One region of the Pseudonocardia sp. Ae505_Ps2 genome, then DNA from elsewhere that is predicted to be linked to it. Evidence: riboswitches for the same ligand, from Rfam matches in the RefSeq annotation. Region 1 holds a riboswitch; the other holds the start of a gene.
What was found. A riboswitch is a leader RNA that binds a small molecule or an ion and turns the genes downstream of it on or off. The one in region 1 is predicted to bind thiamine pyrophosphate.
Positions count from the first base shown of each region.

Region 1 (3,392 bases):
AACGACGGCAGCGCCCCCGGCAGCCGCACGTAGCGGAACCGCTGCCAGCGCGAGGCACCCATCGACCGCAGCAGGGCGGTCGCGGCGCGGTCGGTCGCGGCGAAGCCCTCGATCAGCCCGACCGCCACCGGGAAGAACGTCACCAGGGCGATGACCAGCACCTTCGGCAGCAGGCCGAAACCGAACCAGATGATGAGCAGCGGCGCGATCGCGACCACCGGCAGTGTCTGCGAGGCCACCAGGAGGGGGGTCAGCGCCCGCCGCAGCCAGGGCGAGAAGTCCACCGCGACCGCCGCGGCCCAGGCCAGCGCCATCGAGACGGTGAACCCGATCAGCGTCACCTGGACCGTCGGGAGGGTGTTCGCCCAGAGCTCGGCCCGGAACGCCCAGCCCTGCTCGACCACCCGCAGCGGCGAGGGCAGCACCTGGGGCCGGGTGCCGGCGACGGTGACCGCGACCTGCCAGGTGAGCAGCAGCGCGGTGACCAGCGCGGCGGCCGGCCACAGCCGACGGGTCACGGTGCCAGGTAGTCGTTGGTGAACCAGGTCGAGAAGTCCGGCTTCTGCCGCACCGGGGCCCCGTCCGGCCCCGCGACGGTGCCGGTGTCGTAGAGGAACCCGGAGAAGCCGGCCCACTGCTGCGGGGTCTGGAACCCCACACGGCCCTGCGCGTCGCGCAGGAAGCGCTCACTGAGCATCTGCGCGCCCCGGTCGACCAGCTCGTCGGAGGTGAACGCGCCGGGGTTGGCCTCCTTCAGCATCCGCGCCGCCGTCGCCGGGTCCTGCGCGGCCAGCGCGTAGCCCTTCTGGACGGCCTGCACGAACCTCCGGGCGGTGTCCGGGTTGTCCCGCAGCCAGGTCGAGTTGCCCAGCAGCAGCACGTTGTAGGAGTCCGGGAAGCCGTAGTCGGTGTAGCGGAAGGTACGGATCGGCTCGCCCCGCAGCTGTGCCTCGATCCCCTCGACGTTGACGAACGGCTCGGTGAAGTCGGCCTGCCCCGAGTAGAGCGCCTCGTAGGCGGCGGTGGACAGCACCTCGGTGCGGAAGTCGCCGCGCCCGCCGTCGGCCCGGATCACGGCCTGCATCTTCTGGTTCTCGCCGGGCCCGCCGAACCCGGCGTAGACCTTCCCGTCGAGGTCGCGCGGCCGCGTGAGGTCGGACCGGTCGGCGCGCACGGCGATCTCGGTGGCCCAGTGCTGCAGGATCGCCATGACCGAGGTGATGTCGGCACCCGCGGCCTTGGAGAAGGTGAACGAGTCCTGGAAGCCGACGCCGAAGTCCGCGGCGCCGGAGCCGACCAGGGTGTCCGGCGAGGTCTGGTTGTAGGGCAGGAACTCGACGTCGAGACCGGCGTCGCGGAAGTAGCCCGCCTGCTCGGCTGCGAACAACCCGATGTGGTTGGTGTTCGGCGTCCAGTCCAGCGCGACGCGGATCGGCCCACCCCCGGCCGCGGCCCCGGAGCCGTCGCCCGCGGCGCAGCCGGACAGGGCGAGCGCGAGCGCCAGCACGACGGCCAGTGGACGGAGAGCACGTGACAGCACGGGGCGGCCTCCCTACGCCGGTGTGACCCGGATCAGGTTCGAACGGTCGGCGGCCGGTCCTGCCGCCCTCTCAGCCTCGGTGCGCGGGCTCCCGCGGTACGTCCGGAGACCTTACGCGGCCCACCCGGTCCCGCCGGGGCGACGTCGGTCGCACCGCACCGTTCGGACACCCCCCGTCACCGGAGCCGCGACTTCGGTCACCTGCGGTGATCGGTCGGACGCGCCGGGCGAGCCGCCGTCCGCGGCGGTGACCACGATCGTTATCCTCACCCACCACACCCGCGACGCTGTGTCACGGACCTCGCTCGCGGGAGCTGACGCGGAAGGGACGAGATGGCGGCCTCGCTCTGGACCTCCGGCACGACCGGGCGGCCGACGCCCGACCCGGCACCCGCCCTGGTGCGGGTCGCGTTGCAGGCCGGTTCCGTCTCCGTCGCGCACGCGGACGTCGCCGCGATGCTGTCCGGGATCTGCGTCGCACTGGTGCCCGCCGCCCGGGTCGGAGGTGCGGCGCTGCTGCTGCGCGAGCCCGCCGACCCCCGCGACCCCGAGGCTCGGCGGGTCTTCGGGTCCGACACCGCCGCCCTGCGCCTCGGGGAGCTGCAGCGCCGGGCCGACGCCGGGCCGGGCCCCGCCGCCGAGCGCGGCGACCGCACGCTGACCACCCCGGACCTGACCCGGACCGGGCCGCCCGAGCTGGCCGCGGCCGCGGCCGACTGCGGCCTGGTCCGCTCGCTGTCCGTGCCGGTCCCGGTCGCCGGGCGCACCGCGGGCGCCCTGCAGCTGTTCGCCCGGGGCGGGCCCGACGACCCGCTGGGCGAGCGGCTGGTCGTCGCGCTGGCGCCGGTGGTCACCGCACTCGCGGCCCGGCTCACCGACGTCCGCGAGCTGGCCCGGCTGCAGCTGCGCACCGCGGCCTCCGCGGTGCCCGAGCAGTCCGACGCGGTCGACCGCACCGCGCTGATCCCGGCGGCCCGCCGCTCCCCCGCGGCACCGGTGGCGCCGCGGGTGCCCGCCCAGCGGCAGGCCCGGCACCGCCGGCGCGACCAGACCTGATCCCCGGGGTCAGGTCTCCGGCCGGTCCTCGCGGGACGCGCCCCGTTCGAGGAGCTGCTGGTGCTCCTGCAGGTAGGCCGACGCGCGCTGGCGGCTGACCCCGAACAGCCTGCCGATCCCGGCGATCGACTCGCCCTCGCCGTGCAGCGCGACGGCCTCCTCACGGCGGAACCGGCCACCCACGGCGCCCAGGCCGTCGAGGGTGCGGGTGAGGGTCTCGACGATCAGCGGCCGTGCCTCGCGCGGGACGATCTCCCGCCAGCTCAGCCCCTGTGCCCGCAGTTCCTGCAGCTCGGCCACCCGTCGGCGGGCCGAGGACAGCGCGGCGACCGACGCGTCCAGCTGGGCCGCGAGGGCGGCCAGCGCGGTGTCGGCGTCGTCCGCGGGCCGGTCGCGGAGGTCCGCTCCGTCGTCCGCACCACGCTCGGTCGTCGTCACGCCGTCGAGCGTACGGGGGCGGCGACGACGGGCGGTGGCCGCGGCGTACCGTGATCCACGCAAGGGGGGTTGCTCCCTCGAACAGGGCAATCCCGACAGTACGTGTGGAGGACGCGAATGGGCCGGTACGACGTCGTCATCGTCGGCGGAGGATCCGCGGGGGCGGTGCTGGCCTCGCGGCTCACGGAGGATCCCACACGCCGGGTGCTGATGCTCGAGGCGGGCCGCCCCGACCACCGCTGGGACCCGATCATCCGGATGCCCGCCGCGCTGTCCAAGGCGTGGGGCAACCCGCGCTACGACTGGTGCTACGTCACCGAGCCCGAGTCGGGTCTGGCCGGGCGGCGGATCGCCGTCC
Region 1 covers NZ_MCIP01000001.1:4,011,790-4,015,181, reverse strand. The annotation lists gene Ae505Ps2_RS19190 (ABC transporter permease) at 1-518, opposite strand, end outside; gene Ae505Ps2_RS19185 (ABC transporter substrate-binding protein) at 515-1,540, opposite strand; TPP riboswitch at 1,548-1,637, opposite strand; gene Ae505Ps2_RS19180 (hypothetical protein) at 1,874-2,596, shown strand; gene Ae505Ps2_RS19175 (hypothetical protein) at 2,606-3,034, opposite strand; gene Ae505Ps2_RS19170 (choline dehydrogenase) at 3,152-3,392, shown strand, end outside.

Region 2 (3,392 bases), 3.0 Mb from region 1:
GAGCTCGACCGGGTCGGGCAGCAGGGTCGTGTCGTCCGCGACGACCTCCAGCTTCACCAGGTCGGTCTCCAGCGCCTCGCGGGCCATCCGCGCCGTGAGCACCGCCTCGGCCGCGGTGCGGCAGCCCGCGGTGTTCGGCAGCACCGCGATCCCGAGGCGGCGCAGCAGGTCCAGCAGCCCGGTCCCGCCCGCGACGTCGACCCGGCGCAGCGCCACCGTGGTCAGCTCGGTGCCGGACGCGACCAGCGCCCGCTCCAGGATCTCCAGGTTCGCCGCCCCGCCGGTGCCCATCACCAGCCGCGAGTCGAAGAGGTGGTCGCCGAAGGCGAGCTTGTCGGTCTGCACAGCCATGCTCATCCTCCTTGCACCGCGGTCAGGACCTCCACGCGCGCGCCGACGCCGGGACGGTGCCCGGCCCACGACGTGCGCGGCACGACCTCCCCGTCGACGGCGACGGCGATCCCCCGCTCCGGCAGCCCGGCCTCGGCCAGGATCCGGGCGAGGTCGGCGTCGGCGTCGACCTCGCGGTGCTCGCCGTTCAGCACGATCAACATCAGTGGTTCCCCTCCTCGCGCGCCCCGGCGGCGGCCGGGACGAACCGTCGCGGGTCCGCGGCGCGGACCGCTTCGGGCACGTCGTCGCCGCGCAGCAGCGCCGCCACGGCCACCGCGGTCACCGGCACCAGCAGCATCCCGTTGCGGCCGTGCCCGGTGGCGACGATCAGCCCGTCGGGCCCGGTCCGCCCGATCAGCGGCAGGTTGTCCCGGCTGCCGGGCCGCAGCCCGGCGGCGGTCTCGGTGAGCGCGTACTCGGCGATCCCGGGCAGGATCCGCTCGGCGTCGCGCAGCAGGTCGCGCACCCCGCCGACGGTGACGTCGGTGTCGAAGCCGTTCTCCGCCGTCGTCGCGCCGACGACGAGGTCGCCGTACCCGGGCAGCGTCCGCGGCACGGCGTAGACCGCCCGCCCGTCGACGAGCGCCCGCACCGTCCGCGACGGCGGCGGCAGCGCCCCGGCGCGCCGGGTCAGCCGCAGGATCTCGCCCTTCACCGGGCGCACCAGCCCGTCGAGCACCGGGTGCAGCGACGACGAGTGCGCCCCCGCGGCGACGACGACCGCGTCCGCCGCGACCGTGGCCCCGTCCGCGAGGCGCACGCCGGTGACGCGGGCGCCGTCGTCGAGCACGCGCGCGACCCCCCGGTCGGAGACCACGACCCCGGCCCGCTCCGCCGCGGTCGCCAGTGCGGCGAGCAACCGCCGGTTGTCCACCGAGGGGTCGTCGGGCACCGACAGGCCGCCGCGGACCTCGGGGCCCAGCGCGGGTTCGAGCCGGCGCAGCTCGCGGCCGGTCAGCCGGCGCACGTCGCGGCCGAGGGACTCCAGGTAGTCCGCGAGCGCGGTCAGCTCGGCGCGGTCGCCCGACCCGGTCGCGGCGACGACGGTGCCCTCCGGGTGCAGCCCGGCGTCGGTGCCGGCGTCGGCGGACAGGGCCGCGGCGAACTCCGGCCAGCGGGCGACCGAGTCCAGCCCGAGGGCGAGCAGGTCCTCCTCACCGGGCCAGGCCTCGGTGACCGGGGCGAGCATCCCGCCGGCCACCCAGGACGCGCCGCGACCGGGGGCCGGGTCGAACACGGTCACCGACCAGCCGTCGCGGGCCGCCGCGCGGGCGAGGGACAGGCCGACCGCGCCCGCCCCCGCGACGACCAGCCGTCCGGCACTCGCGCTCATCGGATCCACCTCACTCCCTGCGCCGGCATGACCCGGATCAGGTTCGACGGTCGGGACCGCGTCGCGGGTCCCCTCTCAGCCCGCTGCCCGGGCTCCCGTGGTTCGTCGTCGTCCGGGGCACAGGCTACGCCGTAGCCTGCGAGCCGTGTCCGACACTGATACCCGCCCCGGCACCCGCGACACCCGTCGCGCCCGGCTCGACGCCCTCACCGACGCCCGCCTCTACCTGTGCACCGACGCCCGCACTGCGCGTGGTGACCTGGCGGAGTTCGCCGACGCCGCGCTCGCCGGCGGGGTCGACATCGTCCAGCTGCGGGACAAGGGCGGGCCCGACGGACCGCTGGAGGCACGCGCCGAGCTCGCCGCCCTGGAGGTGCTCGCCGACGCCTGCCGCCGGCACGGCGCGCTGCTCGCGGTGAACGACCGCGCCGACGTCGCGCTCGCCGCGGGCGCCGACGTGCTCCACCTCGGCCAGGACGACCTGCCGGTGCCGTGGGCACGCCGGGTCGTCGGCGACGACGTGCTCGTCGGCCGGTCCTCGCACAGCCCCGAGGAGACCCTGACCGCCGCCGACGAGGACGGCGTGGACTACTTCTGCGTCGGTCCCTGCTGGCCCACCCCGACCAAGCCGGGACGCCCGGCGCCCGGCCTGGACCTGGTCCGCACGGTCGCCGGGCGCGCCCCGGCGCGGCCGTGGTTCGCGATCGGGGGCATCGACGGCGACCGACTGGACGAGGTCCTCGACGCCGGCGCCGACCGGATCGTCGTGGTCCGGGCGATCACCGAGGCCGAGGACCCGCGTGCGGCCGCGGCGGCGCTGCGGGCCCGGCTGGTCTGAGGCCCGACCGCGTCGATCCCGCGACGCCGGCTGACGGCGCCGCGGGACGCCGGTCAGTTCTGCGTGCCCGAGCCCTGGTCGCCCGAGTTCTGGCCGCCGGAGTTCTGGCCGCCGGAGTTCTGGCCGCCGGAATCCTGCCCGGAGCCCGGCTGCTGGGTCGGCAGGACCCGGTTCAGCCCGTCCTGCAGCGGGTTCGACGAGCCCGAGCCGTCCTGACCGGAGTCCCGGTCGCGGGTGCTGGTCGTCGACTCCGACGTGCTGGTCCCCGACTCCTCGGTGGAGGTCGAGCTCGACGACGACGTCGACGAGTCGCCCCCGGAGCCCTCGCCCCGGTCGTTCTCCTGCTGGGCCGGAGGCGCACCGCCGCGGACGACGTTGCTCACCGAGGTGCCGGAGGAGCCGGACAGCGACGAGCCCTTCACGAACTCGATGCCGGAGATCAGGAACATCGACACGGCGAAGGTGACGACGCCGAGCACCGCGGACACGACGACCGTCTTGCGGGTGACCCGCACCCGGCGGAACCGGCCGTGGCCCGTTCCGGCGGCGCGGGTGGTGCCGCCGGGCGTCTGCCACGGGTCCAGGAGCACCGTCTCCTCGCCGGTGGGCCCGGCGATGCTGCGGCCGGCGCCGTCCTGCGCGGCGGCCGCGGTGCCCTCGGCGACGCCCTTGCCCCGCCGGGTCGCCTTCTCCTTCAGCTCGAGGGCCTTGTCCTTGCTGACCTCGAGCGAGCGCGTGAACAGCGTGGTGGCCAGCGTCGAGATGATCGAGCCGAGCGCCGCGCCGATCACCGTGCCGACCGCGCCGAGGAACGAGCCGAGCACTGCC
Region 2 covers NZ_MCIP01000001.1:1,025,210-1,028,601, forward strand. The annotation lists gene Ae505Ps2_RS04670 (thiazole synthase) at 1-351, opposite strand, end outside; gene thiS (sulfur carrier protein ThiS) at 354-554, opposite strand; gene thiO (glycine oxidase ThiO) at 554-1,726, opposite strand; TPP riboswitch at 1,723-1,832, opposite strand; gene thiE (thiamine phosphate synthase) at 1,872-2,564, shown strand; gene Ae505Ps2_RS30930 (hypothetical protein) at 2,618-3,392, opposite strand, start outside.
Region 2: it holds a riboswitch for thiamine pyrophosphate, as region 1 does, so the genes downstream of both, thiO (glycine oxidase ThiO) here and Ae505Ps2_RS19185 (ABC transporter substrate-binding protein) in region 1, are expected to answer to the same signal.